2 regions of the Megamonas sp. genome follow, and region 1 is predicted to be linked to the other one. Evidence: predicted binding sites of a transcription regulator. Region 1 holds the regulator's gene; the other holds the start of a gene.
What was found. Region 1 encodes HrcA, which represses chaperone genes, less so after heat shock. Its sites were predicted from a motif close to TGTTAGCACTCNNNNNNNNNGAGTGCTAACA; they were not measured.
Positions count from the first base shown of each region.

Region 2: the regulator HrcA is predicted to act here: its motif matches at 8,778-8,808, upstream of groES (co-chaperone GroES).

Region 1 is NZ_CFQVBI010000066.1:44,547-56,437, reverse strand. Features, by position in the region: gene secA (preprotein translocase subunit SecA) at 1-1,059, shown strand, start outside; one part of gene prfB (peptide chain release factor 2) at 1,168-1,236, shown strand; one part of gene prfB (peptide chain release factor 2) at 1,238-2,275, shown strand; gene AC5LAX_RS09595 (LmeA family phospholipid-binding protein) at 2,295-2,984, shown strand; gene AC5LAX_RS09590 (DUF5693 family protein) at 3,005-5,059, shown strand; gene csaB (polysaccharide pyruvyl transferase CsaB) at 5,052-6,149, shown strand; gene dnaJ (molecular chaperone DnaJ) at 6,191-7,345, opposite strand; gene dnaK (molecular chaperone DnaK) at 7,455-9,302, opposite strand; gene grpE (nucleotide exchange factor GrpE) at 9,393-9,971, opposite strand; gene hrcA (heat-inducible transcriptional repressor HrcA) at 10,018-11,043, opposite strand; cyclic di-AMP (ydaO/yuaA leader) riboswitch at 11,295-11,452, shown strand; gene AC5LAX_RS09560 (C40 family peptidase) at 11,459-11,891, shown strand, end outside.
Region 2 is NZ_CFQVBI010000024.1:903-12,793, forward strand. Features, by position in the region: gene AC5LAX_RS03660 (FAD-dependent oxidoreductase) at 1-1,795, opposite strand, end outside; gene AC5LAX_RS03665 (3'-5' exonuclease) at 1,970-4,570, opposite strand; gene AC5LAX_RS03670 (DUF4337 domain-containing protein) at 4,654-5,271, opposite strand; gene AC5LAX_RS03675 (MerR family transcriptional regulator) at 5,375-5,752, opposite strand; gene AC5LAX_RS03680 (sulfite exporter TauE/SafE family protein) at 5,856-6,614, opposite strand; gene groL (chaperonin GroEL) at 6,755-8,386, opposite strand; gene groES (co-chaperone GroES) at 8,444-8,725, opposite strand; gene AC5LAX_RS03695 (LacI family DNA-binding transcriptional regulator) at 8,937-9,911, shown strand; gene AC5LAX_RS03700 (glycoside hydrolase family 32 protein) at 10,118-11,599, shown strand; gene AC5LAX_RS03705 (oligosaccharide MFS transporter) at 11,612-11,891, shown strand, end outside.

The sequences.
Region 1 (11,891 bases):
ACTAATATGGCTGGTCGTGGTACAGATATTAGCTTAGGTGAAGGCGTAGCAGAAGTTGGCGGTCTTTATGTAATTGGTACAGAACGTCATGAATCTCGTCGTATTGATAATCAGTTACGTGGTCGTGCTGGTCGTCAAGGTGACCCAGGTGCATCACGTTTCTTCTTATCCTTAGAAGATGATTTAATGCGTCTATTTGGTTCTGATAATATCGCCAATATCATGGAAAAACTTGGCATGGGTGAAGATGATCCAATTGAACATAAATTAGTTACTCGTTCCATTGAACAGGCACAGAAAAAAGTTGAAGCACGTAACTTCGATATTCGTAAACATGTCATTGAATATGATGATGTCATGAATCAACAGCGTGAAGTTATTTATGACCAACGTCGTAAGATTTTACTTGGTGAAAATCTCTATGAAAATATCATTGAAATGGTTAAACGTATAATTGACAGTCAGATGGATAGATATGCTAATGAAAAACTTTATCCAGAAGAATGGACATTAGATGGTTTAATCCAAGAAGCAGAAGATATTTATGCACCAAAAGGAACTCTAGTAAAAGAACAATTAGAAGCGATGAGTCGTGATGAATTAAAAGAAACTTTATATAAAGTAGCTAAAGATAATTATGATAATCGTGAAAAATTATTCGGCAGTGAAGTAATGCGTGATTTAGAACGCATCATTATGCTTAAAGTTGTAGATAATAAATGGATGGAACATTTAGATCATATGGATATGCTTCGTGAAGGTATTAGCTTGCGTGCTTATGGTCAAAGAAATCCATTAGTTGAATATAAAATTGAAGGTCATGATATGTTCCAAGCAATGATTGATAATATTCAAGAAGATATTGCAAAATTGATGTATCGTGTAAATGTTGTTCGTGAACAACCACAGCCAGAAGACCGTTTGAAAAATGCAACTGTAAATCATGGTGAAAGTATTTCTAAATCTCCACAGGCAAAAAGCAATAATATAGGTAGAAATGACCTTTGTCCTTGTGGTAGCGGTAAAAAATATAAAAACTGTTGTGGCAAAAATAAATAATTAATATATAATGATAAGGAAAAGCTCTATTTTTATTCAATTTAATAGAGCTTTTGCCTATAAATAATTTTATTTATTTTAGTTAAAAATAAAAAAGGAAGTGAAATGATGCTAGAAGATTTACACACTACGATTGTAGCGATAGAAAAAAAGCTCACTGAAATGGGGGATTCACTTTGACATCGCTCGCAAAGAAGAAAAAATTGCTGAGCTAGAATATAAAATGGGTGAACCTACTTTTTGGGACGATCCAGACCAAGCCCAAAAAATCACTCAAGAATTAAATGGTGTCAAAGCAGGTGTAGACAAATACAAAAACATTCTCCATAAATTTGAAGAAATGCAGATTTTATGGGAAATGGGCATGGAAGATAAAGATGAAACTGTTTGCAATGATGTAGAAGCAGAGATAAAAGAAATCAATGAAGCTATAGAACAGTTAGAATTAGAATTGTTATTATCAGGGAAATATGATGCTAATAATGCAATTTTGACGCTACATGCAGGTGCTGGCGGAACAGAAGCACAAGACTGGACACAGATGTTATTACGCATGTATGGACGTTGGGCAGAACGCAATGGCTTTAGCGTAGAAACAGCAGATTTATTGCCAGGTGATGAAGCTGGGGTAAAATCTGTTACTTTATTGATTAAAGGTCATAATGCTTATGGCTATTTAAAATCAGAAAAAGGTGTTCATCGTTTAGTTAGAATTTCTCCATTTGATGCAAACTCTCGTAGACATACATCTTTCTCTGCTTGTGATGTTATGCCAGAAATTGATGATGATGTAGAAGTGGATATCAATATGGCTGATGTACGTGTAGATACTTATCGTGCAAGTGGTGCAGGTGGACAGCATATCAATAAAACTGACTCTGCTGTACGTATGACACATATTCCAACAGGTGTTGTAGCACAATGTCAAAGTGAACGTTCTCAGTTGCAAAACCGTGAACAATGTTTGCGTTTACTTCGTGCTAGACTCTTTGAACTTGAAATGGAAAAGAAAGAAAAAGAACTTGCAGCACTTGAAGGTGACCAGCAAAAAATTGAATGGGGTAGCCAGATTCGCTCTTATGTATTCCACCCATATAATTTAGTAAAAGACCATAGAACGAATACAGAAACAAGTGATACACAAGGCGTAATGGACGGAGATATCAATAAATTTATTGAATCTTATTTACATGCAAAAGCTAATCATATAATTTAAAATACGAGGTATCTTGAATTTGCGAAAATTATTAATAGGTTTAATCCTTGTAGTTGTAATAGCATTGGCAGGTGCAACTTATATATTACCAACATATATAAGTAATCAAATATCTGGACGCATAGAAAGAAGTTTGCAAACTGATTCTGTTAGTGCCAATATAGAAACATCACCTAGCTTTATGATGCTATTTGGTCAAGTAGATAATATAGATATTGAAGCTACAAATATAAAATTAGATAAAGTAAATTTAAATGAGTTATCTTTAAAGGGCGAAAATATAGAGATTAGCGTACAAGATTTATTATTAGCTCGTAGATTGGTGATAAATTCAGCTGATAATTTGACAATAACAGGTCTAATTGATGAAAATAATTTAGCCCAATTATTAGCAAAAGAAGTAGATAAAATTTCTGATATAGCAGTAAAAATTACACCTGATAATGTTGAAGCTACAGGAAAAATTTCTTTCTTAGGGCAAGAAGCAACTATCAATGTAAAAGGTATTATTGTAGTGGAAGGAAAAAATTTACTTTTCCGCATTACAGATGCTAATACAGAAAATAGATTGTTTGGTAAAATTGGTATAAGTTTCACTAAAGATATATTCTTAGTTTCAACAGATAAATTACCATTAGAAGGTGCAAAATTTACTAGAGTAGAACAGCAAAATGGTCAAGTACTTATTGAAGCAAGTATCAATAAGTAATAAGTAAGGTGGAATAGAGATTGACAAAGTTTAAATATAATCGTTTGTTGATTGTTTGTATAATAATTGGCCTAATAGCTGCTATTGGTGTAAATATTCAACGTAATAGTGTAGAAAAAGCAAATATGACAGTGGATTTAGCCATTGATTATGAAGATATGGTTAAATTAGCTCAATTAGAAGGAATGCCAGTAGAGGAAGTATTATCTCAAGCAAAACAGGCAGGTATCTCTTCACTTGCTGTATATGAAACTACATTTGAAAAATTGAATAAAAATGGCAAAGCTATGGCTATTGCAGGCAGTTCTGTACTAGAAAATTATTATAGTGGAACTTTAAGTGATCCTGCATGGCGTACTTTAGTTCAGCAAGGTACTATAAAAGCTGACGAAGTATATGTTGTAGGACATGATAAGCAAACATATACAGAAGTAAAAGAAGATTTATTTAGACGCTTAGGCAAAGAGAGAGTAAATGTTCTAGATTTAGGAAATCAAGAAATATTAGCAGTAAAAGCTAATTATACAGAGTTATTAAAAATGAATTTAGGTATGCCAACTGATGAAATGAAGGCTGTTAATGATGCAGGTTTTTATGTGTTGGCTAGACCTAGTAATTATAAAAATGTAACAGATGATGATATCAATGCAGTTTTTGACCGTTTAAAGGATTTCAAAATATCAGAAATAGTATTTTCTGGTTCTGAAACATTAGGTGGTTTGCATAATACTGAGCGTACTATTGAGTTGATGAAAGAAAGAGATATCACTCTTGGTATGATTGAACATGTTACACAATTGCAATTTTATCCACAAGATGGTCTATATGATATTGCTAGAGGTTTAGATTATAAAGTCGCTAGATTATATACTATACCAAAAGATGAACAGCCAAAATTGAAAATGGATGTAGCTGTTGAGCGTTGGGCAAATACTGATGAAGAACGTAATATACGTATAGATTTAATGCGTATTTATGAAAAACCTGAAGGTGATATGTCTCTATTAGCTACAAATATGAAATATATTTCAGATACAAAAGCAAAACTTGAATCTAAAGGTTTTAATATTGGACCTGCTAGTCATTTTGAGCCATTTTTTGGCAATAGAATTTTGCAAGTTATAATGCTTTTAGGTATTTGTAGTGCTTGTGTATTGTATATTTCTTTGGTTTACCCAAGCTTGTCAAATAAAAAACAGTATATTTTATTAGCAATTTGCTTTGTAATAACAGCTGTTCCAGTATTGATAGGAAAAGGCTCTACAATTCGTATAATGGCTGCTTTAGCTGCGGCAAATGTTTTCCCTGCTATTGGTATGATAAGTCAATTAGATGTAATTCGTAGAAATCGTCTAATTGGTAAATTAAAATTTGGTCCATTATTATTAAAAGCAGTGAAGGCTATTGTCTGTGCAAGTGTTGTTTCTATGATGGGGGCAATGTTCTTATCTGGTATTTTATCTGATGTAGAATTCTTCTTGGAAATGAGTATTTTCCGTGGTATCAAGTTAACATTTGTATTGCCAATTATTTTAGTGGCTATAGCCTTTATGCAACGTTTTGATATATTCGGTGATAATTTATTAACACCACCAGCTTTTAAAGAACAGGCTAAACGTATATTGAATATGACTGTATCTGTAAAAGCTTTAGTAGGATTTTTGATAGCTATGATTGTAGCTGTTATCTTTATCGGTCGTTCCGGTCATACAGCTGGCGTTCCTGTTCCTGGCATAGAATTGAAAATAAGAGCTTTCTTAGAACAAGCGTTTTATGCAAGACCTCGTTCAAAAGAAATTTTTATTGGTCATCCAGCGTTTATAATAATGATCATGGCATGGTATCGTAAGTGGCCAGCAGCTATCTTCTTTATTTTATCTATAGTAGCGACTATTGGACAAGGTTCTATGGTAGAAACTTTTGCACATATGCGTACGCCGGTATTTATGTCATTAATGAGAGGTTTTGATGGTGCTTTATGGGGTGCTGTCATAGGCTGTGTTGTCATGGGTGCATTGTATTTATGGCAATATATTGCATCTTCAACAGATAGGAGTAAGTCTTTGAATGAATAATATTGTAATTTCTGGGTATTATGGTTCTAAAAATGCAGGCGATGAAGCGATGCTATCTGCAATGTTAGAAGTATTCTCAGAGCTTAATCCAAAACTTCATATTACAGTTATTTCATCAGACCCAGAATATACAAGAAAACGCCATAGTGTTGATGCAGTTAATTGGTTAAATGTAGTAGATATTTTGAAAGTGTTGAAAAAGGCGGATTTACTTATAAGTGGTGGTGGTAGCTTATTACAAAATGTAACTAGCGGTCGAAGCTTATATTATTATATGGGTGTATTATTTTTAGCTAAATTAGTTCATACACCGATAATGTTATATGCTCAAGGTATTGGCCCTATTTATGGTAAATTCGCAAGACGCTTGATGAGATGGTTTGGCAATCATAGTGCGTTGATTACAGTTCGCGATAAAGATTCATTAAAAGAATTGGATATGCTTAAGATTGTAAAACCACCGATAAAAGCTACAGCAGATCCAGTGTTAGCAATAAATGCAGTAGATAAAAAAAGTGGGCGAGAGATTTTTAAGAAATCACATATTTCACTCACTAAGCCGATAATTGGTATATCTGTGCGTGAATGGCGTGAATGGCAACATTATAAAGACGTCTTAGCAGAAGTGGCTGATGAAGCAGTAACGAAATTAAATGCTCAGATTGTTTTTATGCCAATGCAATATCCAGAAGATGTAAAGGCTGCTAAAAAAATTGTAGCTAAAATGAAACAGCCGGCATGTATCTTGAAAGAAGATTTTACAACAAGGGAATTAATGTCATTAGTAGGAAACATGGATTTAATGATTGGCATTCGCCTTCATGCATTGATTTTTGCAGGTGTGATGGGCACGCCAATGATAGGTATATCATATGATCCTAAAATTGATAGATTTTTAAAATCCATTGATGAAGATGTTGTAGGCGATTTAGAGAATGTAACAGTGGAAGCTTTGATGCAAGAAATTAATGCTAAATGGAATAATAAAGAAATATATCGCAATCAGAATTTGAAACGAATGGCTAAATTGCGTAGTTTAGCAAGGTCAAATGCGGAAATGGCTTTAGAATTTATAGATAAAAATAAATAATAAAAAATGACTCCTAGTTATAATTACTAGGAGTCATTTTTTTATTTAAAGAGATTTTTTAAAGTCTTAAAGAAGCTTTCTTGTTCTGGATTTGCTTTATCATTTTTAATACCAGCAAATTCACGAAGAAGTTCTTTTTGTCTGTCAGTAAGTTTTTGTGGAGTTAAAACTTTAATGCGAACATGTTGATCGCCACGACCAGAACCGCGAAGGAATGGAATACCTTTTCCTTTTAAGCGCATTATTGTACCAGACTGAATACCAGCTGGTATTTTCATTTCTACTTTACCATCAAGAGTTGGTACTTCTATAGTATCGCCTAAGGAAGCTTGTACAAAAGTGATAGGAACTTCGCAGATGATTTCAGTGCCTTCACGTTTGAAGAATTTATGGTCTTTTACTGTGATATATACATATAAATCACCAGTAGATCCACCACGAACACCTGCTTCACCTTCACCAGCTACGCGGATACGATTTCCAGTATCTACGCCAGCAGGGATTTTAACTTCAACTTTAGAGCGAACAGATTTAACACCTTTACCATTACAATCTTTACATGGTGTTTTAACGATTTCACCTGTACCACTGCAACGGGAACAAGTACGCTGATTTACCATGCGACCAAATGGTGTATTTTGAGTGAATTGTACTTGACCTGTACCATGGCAATCAGGGCAAGTTTCAGGATGGGTACCAGCAGCAGCACCTGTACCATTACAACTAGAACATTTTTCTGTACGAGGAATATTGAGTTCTACTGTTTTACCAAATGCAGCTTCTTCAAAGGAAATAGATAAATTATAGCGTAAATCAGAACCACGTTCTGGGCCACGACGACGAGCAGAGCCGCCACCACCATTGCCAAAGAACATGTCAAAGATATCGCCAAAACCTTCTCCACCAAAGCCACCTTGACCAAAACCGCCGAACCCGCCAAAGCCACCGCCAGCTCCACCAGTACCATCAAAAGCTGCATGACCAAATTGATCATATTGAGCTTTTTTCTGTGGATTGGATAAAACCTCATAAGCTTCATTTACTTCTTTGAATTTTTCTTCGGCTTCTTTAGGATTATCACGATTGAGGTCAGGGTGATATTTTCGAGCCATTTTTTTGTAGGCTTTTTTTATTTCTGCTTCTGTAGCATTTTTACTTACGCCTAAGACTTCATAATAATCGCGTTTTGTACTCACTTTGCACCACCTAAACCTAAATAAAGATTTTATGCTTAATTGACATAACTCCAGCTAAGGATTAACTGGAGTTATGTGCATCGAATTTCTTATATTAATTAAACTTAAATTATTTATCAGTTACATCTTTAAAATCAGCGTCAACAACATTGTCATCATCTTTTGTCTGAGTCTGTTGCTGTGCATTAGCACCTGCTCCGCCAGCTTGCTGTTGAGCTTGCTGAGCCTGCTGATATGCAGCTGCGCTTAATTCATAAAGAGGTTTTTGTAATTCTTCCATAGCTTTTTTGATTGCTTCGATATCTGTACCTTTGAGAGCATTTTTAACGCCTTCAATACCATCTTTTACTTTAGCTACAGTATTAGCATCAGCTTTATCGCCTAAATCTTTGATTACTTTTTCAGCTTGGAATACTAAAGAATCAGCATTATTTCTAGTTTCTACTTCTTCTTTACGTTTTTTATCTTCAGCTTCATGAGCTTGAGCTTCTTTAACCATACGGTCGATATCTTCTTTACTCATACCGCTATCAGATTGAATAGTGATATTTTGTTCTTTACCAGTACCGAGGTCTTTTGCAGATACATGAACGATACCGTTAGCATCGATATCGAATTTAACTTCGATCTGAGGAACTCCTCTTGGAGCTGGTGGAATATCTGTTAAATCAAAACGACCGAGAGTTTTGTTGTCTGCTGCCATTTCACGTTCACCTTGAAGAACATGAATGCTAACTGCAGGCTGATTATCAGCCGCTGTAGAGAATACTTGGCTCTTAGAAGTAGGGATAGTAGTATTTCTTTCAATAATTCTTGTGCAAATACCACCTAATGTTTCAATACCTAAGGAAAGTGGAGTTACATCAAGAAGTAATACGTCTTTAACTTCACCAGCTAAGATACCAGCTTGAATAGCTGCACCTACTGCAACGCATTCATCAGGGTTTACACCATGATTTGGTTCTTTACCAAGATATTTTCTAATAGCTTCTTGAACAGCAGGGATACGGCTAGAACCACCAACTAAGATGATTTTGTCGATTTCAGAAACGGATAAACCAGCATCAGCCATAGCTTTACGAGTTGGTTCGATTGTAGCTTCAACAAGATCTGCTGTTAATTCATCAAATTTTGCACGAGTAAGAGTTAAATCTAAGTGTTTTGGACCTGTTGCATCAGCAGTGATGAATGGTAAGTTGATATTTGTAGAAGTCATGCTGGAAAGTTCGATTTTTGCTTTTTCAGCAGCTTCGATAAGACGCTGAGCACTCATTTTATCTTGAGATAAGTCAATGCCGTTGGATTTTTTGAATTCTTCTACCATCCAATTCATTACTGCATGGTCAAAGTCATCGCCACCTAAATGAGTATTACCATTAGTGGATTTTACTTCAAATACACCATCACCAAGTTCAAGGATAGATACATCGAATGTACCGCCACCTAAGTCGAATACTAAGATTGTACCATCTTCACCTTTATCAAGACCATAAGCAAGAGCAGCAGCAGTTGGTTCGTTTACGATACGAAGAACATCAAGACCTGCGATTTTACCAGCATCTTTAGTTGCTTGACGTTGGCTATCGTTGAAGTAAGCAGGAACAGTGATAACTGCTTGAGTTACTTTTTCGCCAAGATATTTTTCTGCATCAGCTTTTAATTTTTGAAGAATCATAGCAGAAATTTCTGGTGGAGTATAAGATTTACCATCAATATTTACTTTATAATTAACTTCGCCCATATGACGTTTGATTGAAGCGATTGTTCTATCTGGATTGGAAACGGCTTGACGTTTTGCAAGTTGACCTACAAGACGTTCACCATCTTTTGTGAAACCTACAACTGAAGGAGTAAGTCTGCTACCTTCTGGGTTTGTAATAACTGTAGATTCGCCACCTTCCATAACAGCGACTACAGAGTTAGTAGTACCTAAGTCAATACCAATTACTTTGGACATTATAAATTCCTCCTAAAAACATCTATATATAAATATAAGTGTTATGCAATTTAATAAAATATTTTATATTAATTATAGTTAATTAAATGATTAATTAGCTACAACTTTTACCATACTTGGGCGAATTACTCGACCTTGTACCATATAACCTTTTTGGAATTCTTCTTCGATGGTATCATCTTCTTTTTCAGGATCTTGAACGCGCATTACAGCTTGGTGGAAATTCGGATCAAATTTTTCACCAGCAGCTTTAATAACTTCAAGACCATTTTTCTTCAAAGATTCCATTAATTGGTTGTAAACCATGGAAATTCCATCGTGAAGAGGTGTACCAGCAGCTCCTTCAACAGCTAAAGCACGTTCAAAATTATCAATGATAGGTAATAAATCTTTAATTAATCCTTGAAGTACTACACTAGATAATTCTTCACGTTCTTTTTCATTGCGACGACGGAAGTTTGCAAAATCAGCTTGCAATCTTTTATAGTGGTCTTCGCTTTGCTGTAATAATTCTTTTTGAGCTTCAAGTTCTTTTTTTATTGTATCAAAAGTTGCTTCATCATTTTCTACAGCAGTCTCATTAGTAGTTTCTTCTACTGTTTCTTTAACTTCATTATCAGAAGTCGTTTCAGTCTGCATAGTTTCTTTAGTTTCTTCTGGAGTAGCCATGAATCAACCACCTTCTTATAATAATAAATAGTTTAATCTTTATAGATTACAAATGAAATCTATGGAAAATATCAGCAAGATTAGCATTCATAAATTTTAATAAAGAAATTATTTTACCATAATCCATACGTGTTGGACCTAAAACAGCTAATGTGGCAATTGGTTTACCATCTAAATGATATGTGGCACTGATAATACTGCAATCTTTAATATCATTATATTTATTTTCTTGACCAATGGTAACAGCTAAACTTTCATCTTTTTGTGCATGTAAAATGTCATATAAAAGCTGTTTTTCTTCAAACATAGATAAAAGTTTTTTTACTTTATCTATATTATGAAATTCAGGCTGTTCCATCAATTCTCTAGCACCACCTAGATAAAGTCGTTCTTGCTTATCTTTGACTAATGCTTCATCTATAATATTAATGATAGCATTGAAAACTGTGGAATTAACAGTTTCACCGCGAATTTTGCGAATTGATGCCATACTAATATCTGATAGACGCTTACCTTTGAGATAATGATTAAAGATACTAGCGATATTATCAAAATCCTCAAAAGAAACACCACTTGGAATATCGATAATTTTATTATCAATAAAACCAGCATCTGTCATGATGACAGCTATTACTTGATGTTCATTAAGTGGTAAAAATCGCAAATACTGAAAAGCTGTTTGCGTTAATTGTGGAGCTAAAACTAAAGATACATTTTTTGTCAGTTGAGAGATTATACGTGAAGTTTCACGGAAAATTTCTTCAACAGAACGTACTTTAGTAGCATACCAATTATTGATAAGAGATATCTCATTCTCCGACATTTGTTCTAATGTTAATAAGTCATCAACATAAAAACGATAACCTTTTGATGAGGGGATACGCCCAGATGAGGTATGGAGATGCTTGATATAACCAAGTGTCTCTAAATCTGCCATTTCATTACGAATTGTCGCAGGGCTAATTCCCAAACTATATTTCTTAGCAATTGTTCGGGAGCCTATTGGCTCTGCAGTAGATATATAGTCATCTACAATGGCTCGGAGAATGCGTTGCTTTCTTTCATCTAGCATTTCTTTCACCCCTATTGTTAGCACTCTATAATAGTGAGTGCTAACTTCTAATTAAGAATGTATCACTATTTAGACAAAATGTCAATGTCTTTTGTTTAATTAAATAAAAAATTTCTTAAGTATAATGAAAACAGTTGAAATTAGTTTAATTATTATATAGGAACTAAACTAAATGATAAAAATTATTGATTATAGGTTGAGGTTTTTAATAAAATAGTGTAGAATATAAATTATGAGCGTAATAAAAAAATAAAAATAGAAAGCCGAATCCAGCTCAGGAGCGGGAGAACCAATTTTTTGGGGTGAATCTAATTTGTTTTGGTAGAATTTACTGAAATTTTAGATGGATAGTCTTTCCTTCTCTGTCCTAACCCGTCAGCTAACCTCGTAGGCGATTTTGAGAGGAGTCTTTTTTTTGAGTAAAGTTGTCCGTGTTTTAGTTTTATCTTTGTGTTTGATCTGTATGAGTGCTATTGCTAGCGCATCTTCTTTCCGTTTAGGAGACCAAGGTGCAGAAATCGCTGAAATTCAAGCAGCATTGGCAAGTCAGGGTTATGATGTAACAGCAGATGGAGATTTCGGTCCAGCTACACAAGCTGCAGTGGCAGCATTCCAATCAGCTAATGGTTTGGATAATGATGGTTTAGTTGGCGCTATGACATATCAAGCATTGATGGGACGTAACATGCCTGTAGTAAGCCGTAGTTCTAATTACATTGCAAAACGTATCATTAATTCATCTTTGAATTATATTGGCGTGCCATATGTATTTGGTGGTACAACTCCAAGCGGTTTTGATTGCTCTGGTTTTACGCGTTATGTTTTTGCTACAGCTGGTATTTCTCTTC
Region 2 (11,891 bases), on a different contig from region 1:
CACTGCCAAATTTATCTGCTGCTTCAGCTATAACTTTGCTTTCTTGAGCTGTAATTTTACCATTTCTAGTGATTACACGACCATTGAATTTATCTTCTGTATTTTTGTCTTGAAGGAAACCTAGAGCTTTTACAGCTTTTATTTCTTCAGGTGTTAATTTAGATGTAGTTTTTACTTTTACATCATTGAAGAAAAGACCACCTTCAAGGGAAAGTGTATTTGTATAACCTAGATGTCTTAAGCGATTTTGTAAGAAATATGCACGTTTACCTTTAGCGCATACTAAAAGAAGTTTTTCGTCTTTGCCGATACCTTCTATAGGTGCATTTACTTTTGCTAAATCTACATATTTAGCACCACGAATACTAGGAGCTAAACCAGCATCAATTACACGATAATCTTTTGCTTTGCCAGCTAGATATTCAGCAGGAGTGATACTGATTAATTTATTGCTTAATTTATTTTGCATAATATGAACTGTTTGTACAAATGGATGAATAGCTGTGGAGAATGGAGGAGCATAACAGAAATCCATACATTCACATTGTTCAATAGTAGCATCTAAGGAAATAGCTGTTACAGCGATATCTACCATTTTGTCTACAGCACCGCTTCCAAGTGCTTGGAAACCTAAGATTTTATGTGTGGATTTATCTACGATTAATTTGGTGATGAAAGAGCTTGCATCTGGATAATAATGAGCTTTATCATCAACGACTGCCATTACAGTTTCTACATCGTAACCAGCATCACGAGCAACTTTTTCACTAAGACCTGTTCTTGCACAGTTTAGTTCTGGAAGTTTTACAATACCTGTGCCTAATACGCCAGGATAATTTTTAGGTGTATTATTTAAAATTTGAGCTAAGAGTCTGCCTTCTAAGTTGGCACTAGAACCCATTGGAGACCATTGAGCAGAATGTGTCATTCTGTTGGAAACCATAGCACAATCGCCAATAGCGTAGATATCAGGTAAATTTGTTTGTAATTGTTCATTTACAAGAATAGTTCCTTTGAACATTTCCATACCTGTATCATTTAAAAAGGCAGTATTTGGTCTGATACCAACAGATAAGATTACTAAATCTGCACTTAATTCACCAGCGGAGGTTTTGAGTGCAGAAACTTTATCATCACCTAAAACTTCTTGAGCAGCAACGCCAGTTAATACGCGAATACCATGTTTTTGTAAATGTTTTTGTACATAATTAGCAATTTCTGGATCAATGACATTAGGCATGATTTGTGGAGCAAAATCGATAACTGTTACATCAACTTTTTGAGCTAGAAGATTTTCAGCAACTTCAAGACCGATAAAGCCACCACCAACAATAACAGCTTTTTTTACTTGGTTGTTAGTAACATAATCTCTTATATTTACAGCATCATTAGGAAGGCGCAAAGAGAATACACCTTGTTTTTTTATACCTTCAATAGGTGGAGTGATAGGTGAAGCACCAGTAGCAATAATTAATTTATCATAAGCATAAGAAGCTTCTTCATTAGTGATTAAATTTTTAGCGATAACAGTATGATTATTATTATCCACAGCAATAGCTTCTACATTAGTTAAGACGTTTACACCTGTCATAGCAGCATATTTTTGTGGAGTATTAACAATTAGACTAGAGCGGTCTTCGATAAATCCTCCAATATAATATGGTAAACCGCAACCAGCATAAGAAATATCACCATCTTTAGCAATGATTGTGATATCTAAATCACGATTTTCTCGTTTTAATTTTGCAGCTGCTTTCGTTCCGGCTGCAACACCGCCGATAATTAGTATTTTCATAAGCGGATACCTCCAATAGAATATATACAATTTATTCTAAAATATAGATAGATTAAATTATATTTATTTTAGCACTTATATAAGTAAAAGTATATGAAATTATTTTAAAATTTATAAAATTTTTGTTAAAAGTAAAAGACATAAATATTATGCCTTTATAGATAGTAATCATTTTTATTTGGTTTTGGTGATGAATTGTTCAGGTATATAATTTAATAGACGACTAGGTCTACCTGAACTGGAGAGAAATAAAGCTTTTTTGGCACGAGTGATGGCTACATAGAAAAGACGTTTTTCTTCTTCAGTAATAGAGCCATTGCGTGTGCTGAAATATGATGGGAAAATGTCATCATTCATGCCAGCTAAAAATTCATAATCAAATTCTAAGCCTTTTGCTTGATGAATAGTTATAATAGGGATTTTAGGATGAGAAGAAGTAAGAGCATCTAAATCTGTATTAGATAAACTAGCATATTGTAATAATTCTTTGATGCCATTTGTTCCTCGATGTGAGTTGAGTTCTGCTTTGGCTAATCTAAATAAATTGCGAATGTTTTCTAAGCGAACAGCTCCATCTTGAGTTGCATTAGCTTTATAGATATTCACTAAATTAAATTCTTCAACGATTTGGGCGATTAGATTTTCTAAAAGTAAATTGTCATTTAAAATATTATGCAGTTTTTGGAAAATTTGAGCTACATGAATGAATTTATTTTTTTGTTTATTGATTAATTCACTGCGTTTTTTAGCTGTAGGAATAATTTTATCTTCGAGCAATTTGTGTAATAATTCCCATGTAGCAAAAACATCATCTAAAGAGTTATGATTAGATTTTGTTTCAAATTGAAAATGATTACTTAGAAATTCAAGTTTATGATTAGGCAAATTAGGATAAAAACGACGAACTAAATCTAAGGTATCAAAATTTATATTAGAGAAATTTACAGGTTTCAAGTTATGTTTTAATAGATTTTGATTGAGAATATCCATATCATAACCGCGAATATTATGACCTGTGATGATGGCATCTTGGATAAATTGACAAAATTCTTGAAGAACAAGTTTAGGATTTTCGCCATGAGCTTGCAAATATTCATCAGAAATATGATGTACTTTTTCAGAGTCGCTAACAAGTTTATCTGATTTTAGATAACGATTGAATTCAGCTATTTTTTTCCCTTTGCGAATTTTGATTGCGGATAATTGAATAATATTGTCTGCAAAAATATCTGTCCCCGTACCTTCAATATCAAAAACTATGATGTCTTTGGATAAATAAGCTGAAATCAAGTCAGAAAAAGGTTCATAGTTTGGATTTTGGAAATTTGCATTGATGAAGTCAGATAAACGCAATCCATTTTGAAGATATTCAGCAGATGATATTTGCTTGATAGTGCGAATACCAATATTAGGAATTAGATTTACTAATATTCGCTGTAGGCTGAGATAATCATTAGGATTGATGAGATATTTCATAATGGATAGAACATCTTTTATTTCTTGACGTTTGAAAAAGCGGATATTATCTATTTGAATGAAATGAATAGGTTCTTCTTGATTTTTTTGATTATAAATATTGGCTAGATAATTTAGATGTAATGTTAAGTTTTGTAGATAATTGTTTTGACGAACTAAAATAGCTATTTGCGTAGGTGTTTTTACTAAAGGTAATAAATTTACGATATTTTGAAAAATCCATTGGGCTTCGTTAGCTAGAGAGTTTGCTTGTTTTAATTCTATTTTATGACCGAGTTCACTGCTTTTTGAAAGTAGATTTTTGGCATAGGAATGAAGGATAGTTTCTTTGCAAAAAAGATTTATCAAGGTATTGTATGCCATTTCTAAAAGTAATTTTGTAGAGCGATAATTTTCATTGAAATTAATAATTAAGGGGTTATATTTTTCAGTGAAGGCAGTTAAGATTTTTTGAGGATTAGAGCCACGCCATTCATAAATAGTTTGAAATTCATCGCCACAGAGCATGATATTATTAGCAGGAAAGAGCTTTTCGAGCATAGTATATTCAAAAGAACTAGTGTCTTGCATTTCATCAATCATGATATATTTGTAGCGTTTTCGCCATGATGAGCATATATTTTCGTCTTGAAATAAACGATAAGCATTGGCGATTAAATCTTTGTAATCTAAACCATGCATTTGTTGTAAAGCCAATTCATAGTTGATGATTATATTTAAACCATCAAATTGAAAAAATTTAATTAAATTATCGCTTTGTTGTTGATTGAATGTTTTATTGAACTTCAAATGTTGATGAAAAATAGTAGTATAATCGGCTTCGATATCTTCGGTATAGATATGTTTTAAAGCTCGTTCTTGCTTTAATTGCTCAATGCAATTTACGATATATTGAATATCTAAGGCTCTAGCTTTAGAAAAATTGGCGATAGTTTGTCTGATTAGCGTTTTTTGGTCTTCATCATCAAAGATGACGAATTCCTTAAATATTGTTTGTGCTTTTTTGGCGGTAGTGGTAATCACTTGATAAGCAAAGCCATGAATGGTGCGAATAGTGATTTTATTAGCTGTTTCAAAATCTAATTGCGAAGTGATGCGATTTTTTAATTCTCGACAAGCTTTGTTAGTGAAAGTTAAGCAGAGAATTTCATCAGCATTGGCACGATTTTTATTTAAAATATTAGCTACACGATAAGAAAGTATATTTGTCTTACCTGTGCCAGCTCCTGCACTTAAGAGTATATTTTGATTTAATTCATTGATTACTTGTTGTTGTTTTTTATTGAAAGTAATAGACATGATAGACTCCTGATAAATTTATGTATATTTGTAGTTTAACATAAATAAAACCCCTTAGCATAATAATACTAAGAGGTTTTTAATTACATAGTTAAATTTCTATAATATGAAGTGATAAAGATACTAAATCCAATGATACCGGAAATAGAACCTATATACCAATAATATTTTATTTTACTAAGTGTAGTCAATGAAGATAATAAAATACCTATCTGCAAAAAGATTAAAGCATTACCAAAGTTAGTAGAAATCTCTTTTGTCAATAAATGACGTTGTTCTGCTTCCTGAGCTTTAGCTGTTAAAGTGATTTCTTCTTGCTTATATTGAGCAATTTCTTGTTCATAGATAGCTTTTTTAGCTAAAAGTTCAGTTTTTAAAGCATTATCTGTGTCTTTGAGTTTGGCAAGTTCAATTTCAATAGTATAAAGTTCAGTTTCTAAAGTTGTTTTCTTAATCGTTTTTGCTTGGTAGTTTGACCAGTGGTTAAAAGCTTCATTTTGAGTAGTTACTACTTGGTTGCCTAGACTTGCAGCTTTGAAAGAAGCTAATGTGCCGACAACGGCTAAAATCAAAGTTGTAATTGCTACTAATAATTTTAAAGTTTTTGACCATGGCTTGTGGATAACTTCTTGTTTATATTCTGTTATAAAGTTATCATCTTCATCATTTAAATTAGTTTGTTGTTTCCTATCGGGGTCCATAAATCATCTCTTTCTTTTGTTTATAAATTTAATACATAGTTAATTATAACTTAAAACGATAAGAAATAGCAATGTTTTTATTTGTTTATAATTTAATTTTAATTTATTTGCTTAATAATTTTTTTTCGGCAGGAATAATGATTTCTTCATAACGGTCTACTTTTTTATTTAAACGTTCTATTACTATATTCATAGCATCAATTTGTTTTTGTAGGCGGTCGCGCTGTTCAATTAAGATATCTTTGCGAGCTTCTGCTGTGTTTTCTTGATAAAAGAGGTGAACATAATCAATCAATGCTTCGATTTGAACGCCAGCAGAACGCATACATTTTATAAATTCAATCCAATTACATGATTCTTGGTCAAAATCACGAATACCATTTGGCTTGCGTGGCACAGGTGGAATTAAACCAATACGTTCATAATAACGAATAGTATCGGGGCTGAGATCATATTTTTGACTTACTTCTTTAATAGTCATATTATCACGTCCTTGTTAAGTTTTATACTTAAGAATATAATAGCATTTGAAGTAAACTCTAAGTCAATGATTTTTATTTTGAAAGGAATCATAATTATATAGTTTAGTGGAATAATAAAAGAATTAAGCCCCCAATTGTTGGCATAGCGACAATGGCAAATTTTAAGATTGGTTTTGGTGCTAGATGTGTAAATTTTGAGCCAAGAAAAGCACCTATCATTAATCCAGATACTGTTTGTAGAAAAATAGTGAAATCTAAATTTCCAGAAGTGAGATAGCCTAGACCACCAGAAGCAGAAATAGGAAGAATAATCAACATACATGTTCCGATGGATTTTAAAAGTGGAACACCGAATATAATTAATAAGCTAATTTGAATAAAAGCAGCAGCTCCTATGCCAAAAGTACCAGATAAAAAGCCATTAATACAACCGACTAATATACCATAGATATAAAATTTTTTGCCAGCTAATGATGTAGTTGGAACTTTTAAATATTTATTTAATAAATCATTGTGATATACTTTTATATACAAAATTAGAGCAGATAGAATAATCATTAAAGCAGTAAAAATACTTAAAATATTTTCGGGTATGATTGTGGAAAATTTAGCACCAACAAAAGCTCCAATTACACCGCCTAATCCAATGATTAGGCCAGTTTTTAATTCTACTTCATTTTCACGTAAATGGCTTACAACACCAGATATCATAGTAAAAACCATAGAAGATAAGGCAACACCTAATGCTATATGAATAGGAATGTTAAAACCAACTGTAAGTAATGTAATAGTAACACCAGCGCCACCTGCTCCAACAAAACCAATTAATGTACCTAGGAATAACATAGATAAAAATATCATAAAAAATTCACCTCAAATTTTAATTTTTTATTATAGATTTTATTATAAAAAATAATAGTGATAGTGTAAAAGAAAAAGCCTAGTGAAAATTCACTAGGCTTAATTTGTTTATTTAATTTTGTTTGATATGAGATGTTAAATTACATCATACCAGGCATTCCGCCGCCCATGCCAGCACCAGCCATAGCAGCAGGATCAGCTTTTTCAGGTTTATCAGCAACAATTGTTTCAGTTGTGAGAACCATAGCAGCGATACTTGCAGCATTTTGTAATGCACTACGAGTAACTTTTGCAGGATCAACGATACCAGCAGCAATCATATCCATGTATTCGCCAACTAAAGCATTATAACCAACGCCTACACCAGCAGCTTTTACATGTTCAACAACTACAGAACCTTCAAGACCTGCATTGTTTGCGATCTGACGAACTGGTTCTTCAATAGCACGTTTTACGATTTCAACACCAGTTTTTACATCGCCTTCAGCTTCAATGTTTTCAAGAGCAGGTTGAATATCGATGAAAGTAGTACCACCACCAGCAACGATACCTTCTTCAACAGCAGCACGAGTAGCATTTAAAGCATCTTCGATACGGAGTTTTTTATCTTTCATTTCAACTTCTGTAGCAGCACCGATTTCAATTACAGCTACGCCACCAGATAATTTAGCAAGACGTTCTTGTAATTTTTCTTTATCAAAATCGGAAGAAGTTTCAGCGATTTGTTTTTTGATAATTTCAGCACGAGCTGCGATTTCAGCTTTGTCGCCAAAACCGTCAACAATTGTAGTTTCTTCTTTGGAAGCACGTACTTGACGAGCACGACCGAGGTCTTCAAGTTCTACGCTATCAAGTTTACGGCCAAGTTCTTCACTGATTACATTACCACCAGTTAAGATAGCGATATCTTCGAGCATAGCTTTACGACGATCACCAAAACCAGGAGCTTTAACAGCAAGAGCTTTGAATGTACCACGAAGTTTGTTAACTACGATAGTAGCAAGAGCTTCACCGTCGATATCTTCAGCGATGATAACGAGTTCTTTACCTTGTTTTACAACTTTTTCAAGGATTGGGAGAATGTCTGCGATTGCAGAGATTTTGCGGTCAGTGATAAGAATGAAAGGATCATCCATAACAGCTTCCATTTTATCTGTATCAGTAACCATGTATGGAGAAATGTATCCACGGTCGAATTGCATACCTTCTACAACAGAAAGGTTAGTTTGCATACCTTTGGATTCTTCAACAGTGATAACACCGTCTTTTCCAACTTTTTCCATAGCGTCAGCAATTAATGCACCAGTTTCTTCATCAGCGGAAGATACAGAAGCAACTTGAGCGATAGCTTCTTTACCTTCAACTTTTTGAGCTTTTGCTTTGATTTCTTCAACTAATGTAGCAACAGCTTTTTCAATACCTTTTTTGAGAACCATTGGGTTTGCACCAGCAGCTACGTTTCTCATACCTTCACGAATCATAGCCTGAGCAAGTAATGTAGCAGTAGTTGTACCGTCACCAGCGATATCGTTAGTTTTTGTAGCAACTTCTTTTACAAGCTGAGCGCCCATATTTTCGAATGGATCTTCAAGTTCAATGTCACGAGCGATAGTAACACCATCGTTAGTGATAGTTGGAGCACCGAATTTTTTATCTAAAACAACGTTTCTGCCTTTTGGGCCAAGTGTAACTTTAACAGCGTTAGCGAGTGCATCAACGCCTCTACCAAGAGCTTGACGAGCTTCTTCGCCAAATAATACTTGTTTAGCCATTTATAAAGAACCTCCTAGGATTATACATTAAAATTGTAATTAATTAGTTTCTGTCAATTATTCAACAATAGCTAAGATATCGCTATCTCTAACGATTAAATAATCAGTACCATCGAATTTTACATCAGTACCAGCATATTTAGAGAAGATTACTTTGTCGCCTACTTTTACGTCAAGAGCAACTTTTTTGCCTTCTACATATTTGCCGTCGCTTACTGCGACAACAGTACCTTCTTGTGGTTTTTCTTTTGCTGTATCTGGTAAAACGATACCACTTGCAGTTTTAATATCGCCTTCAGAAACTTTAATAACAACTCTGTCGCCTAATGGCTTAATCATTGTATATTCCTCCTATGCGTAAATAGATTTTATAACTAAGTTAATTTATAGTTGTTAGCACTCTTTATAAGTGAGTGCTAACTCACAATTCCTATAATAAACAATTTTACAGAAAAAATCAATAGGCAGAAGAAAAATTTTTGATTTTTTGTCCTATTTAATTTATGTTATAATTTTATTGTAAGTATTTGTATCATAAGGTGGTTAAGATATGGCTAGTATTCGTGATGTAGCTAAATTGGCACAGGTGGCACCAAGTACGGTATCATTGGTATTGAATAATAAGGGTTATGTATCAGAGGCATCAAGAAAAAAAGTATTAGATGCAATAGAAAAGTTAAATTATGTACCGAATGAGTTAGCAAGAAATTTATATCGTAATAGTACAAATATAATTGGTATTATTGTACCTGATGTAGCACATCCTTTTTTTGGGGCTTTTATTGGTGCATTAGAGATAGCACTTTATAAATATAATTATAAAATAATGGTTTGTTCAACGATTGAAAGAGAGAATGCGGAACATGAAATTGTAGACATGTTAAGAAGACAAATGATAGATGGTATTATTATGGGTTGTCATTCTTTAGAAGTTGATTTATATGATAATGTCAATAAACCTATTGTGGCTTTTGATAGAATTATTAATAATAAAATACCGATTATTCGTTCAGATCATGAGAAAGGTGGAAGATTATCAGCTCAAGCAATGTTAAAGGCTGGTTGTAAGTATCCTCTACAAATAACAGGTATAAAAAATAGTTCAATGTCAGCATATTTACATCATAGTGCATTTAAAGATGAATTATCTAGAAATGGAATTGAAGTGATAAATTATGAAATGGAATGGAATAAATTTGACATGAACTATTTTAAGCGAGTTGCTGTCGATGTATTTGAAAAATATCCCCATATTGATGGTGTATATGGTGCTGATATGGTGGTTTGTGCATGCTTAGGTGAAGCACGTAAGCGAAAATTAGACATACCAAAAGATATAAAATTTATAGCATATGATGGAACTTTTATAACAGAAAGTAGTTTTTATAATATAACTGCTATTGTTCAACCTATAAATATATTAGCTCAAAAAACTGCAGAAATGATAGTTTCTTTGATAAAAAACGAAAATATAGAAAAAGAGGTAATTGTGCCAATATCTATACGATATGGTGATACTTGCTAAGATAAAAGGAATAAATCCTTTTATCAATATAAATATCAGAAAATAAATTCTTTTTTGTTGTTTTAAAAAAATGTTGATTTTTTAAAAAGATAGTGATATTATTATTTCAGGAAATATAAAACGCGTTTGATATAGAGTAGATTTTTATATTTCCAAATATTTTTAATCAAAAATCGAACCGGTTTTATAAATTTATTATAATAGGAGTGAAAAATTTGAAACATAATGAAGCACTATTAAAAGCTGAAAAATTTCAACAAAAAATGGAGACGATTGCACAGAATGATTATTGGAGACCACAATACCATATAGCTGCACCAGCTAATTGGATAAACGATCCTAATGGATTTTGTTTTTATAAAGGTGAATATCATTTATTCTATCAATATCACCCATATTCTAGCCAATGGGGTCCTATGCATTGGGGTCATGTAGCTAGTAAAGATTTAGTAAATTGGGAACTTAGACCAATAGCGCTTGCGCCTACTGATGAATATGATAAAGATGGTTGTTTTTCTGGTAGTGCTATTGAAAAAGATGGAAATTTATATCTATTATATACAGGTCATGTAGATTTAGATAATAGTAATGGTGGTAATGATAGAATTGAAACACAATGTTTAGCTGTTAGCCATGATGGTTTGTGTTTTGATAAAGTAGAAAACAATCCTGTAATTAAATCTTTACCTGAAAATTTAAATATAAAAACAGAGCATTTTCGCGATCCTAAGGTTTGGAAACATGGAGATTGGTATTACACTGTAGTAGGCGTGCAAACTAAAGAGGAAAGTGGGCAAGTAGTTGTATATAAATCTCAAGATTTAATTAATTGGGAATTTTTGAATATTATGGCTACATCTAGTGTAAAAGAAAATTTAGGATTTATGTGGGAATGTCCTAATTTTGCAGAAATCGATGGTCATGAGGCGTTAATTTTATCTCCACAAGGTGTAAAACCAGAAGGTAATAAATTCTTAAATGTACATCAATCTGGATATTTCTTAGGAAAGATGGATTATCAAACAGGTATATTCCATAGAGATAGCAAGTTTGATTTATTAGATTATGGTTTTGATTTTTATGCACCACAGATAATGCAAGATGAAAAAAATAATCGTTGTTTAATGATTGCTTGGCTCGATATGTGGGAAAGTAATATGCCAGAACAAGAAAATCATTGGGCTGGTATGATGAGTATACCACGTGTTCTTGAAGTAAAAAATAATATGATTTATAGTAAACCTGCTGAAGAATTGAGCAAATTACATAAATCAAAAGTACATTATGAACAGGTAATAGAAGAAGCTACTTCTTTTGAGGGTGTAAATGGTGATTGTTATCAATTAGATGTGGATTTTGATTTGAAAAATGCACAAGGCTTTGTATTGAAATTACGTGTATCAGCTACAGAAGAAACAGTAATTTCATATGATAAAGATACTAAAATATTTAAGTTGAATCGCGATAAATCAGGTCGTGGTGTAAATGGAGAACGTGAAGTTTGTGTCGAACCGGTTGGAGAAAAAATAAATTTACAAATTTTTAGCGACCATTCATCATTAGAAATTTTTATTAATGGCGGACAACGTGTTTTAAGTTCTAGAATTTATCCATCAAAAGAAGCTAAAGGAATTGTGTTTATACCAAATGGAAATATAAAAACAAGTGTAGATTTTTATGAAATTTAAGGGGCGTTTATAATGAAAAATTTGATTTATTGGAAATTAAGTGCATTCTTCTTTGTATACTTCTTCTCATGGTTGGTATTTTTTGCTTTTCTACCTATATGGTTTGGTCAAAAACTTCAATTAACTGGTATGCAAATCGGAACAATTTATTCTGGAAATGCTATTTTTAGTATGGTATTACAACCTTTTTATGGATATCTTTCAGATAAAATTGGCATGAAAAGATATTTGTTATTTTTTATCGTTATATTAGTTGCTTTAACAGGTCCATTTTTCGTATTTGTTTATGAAC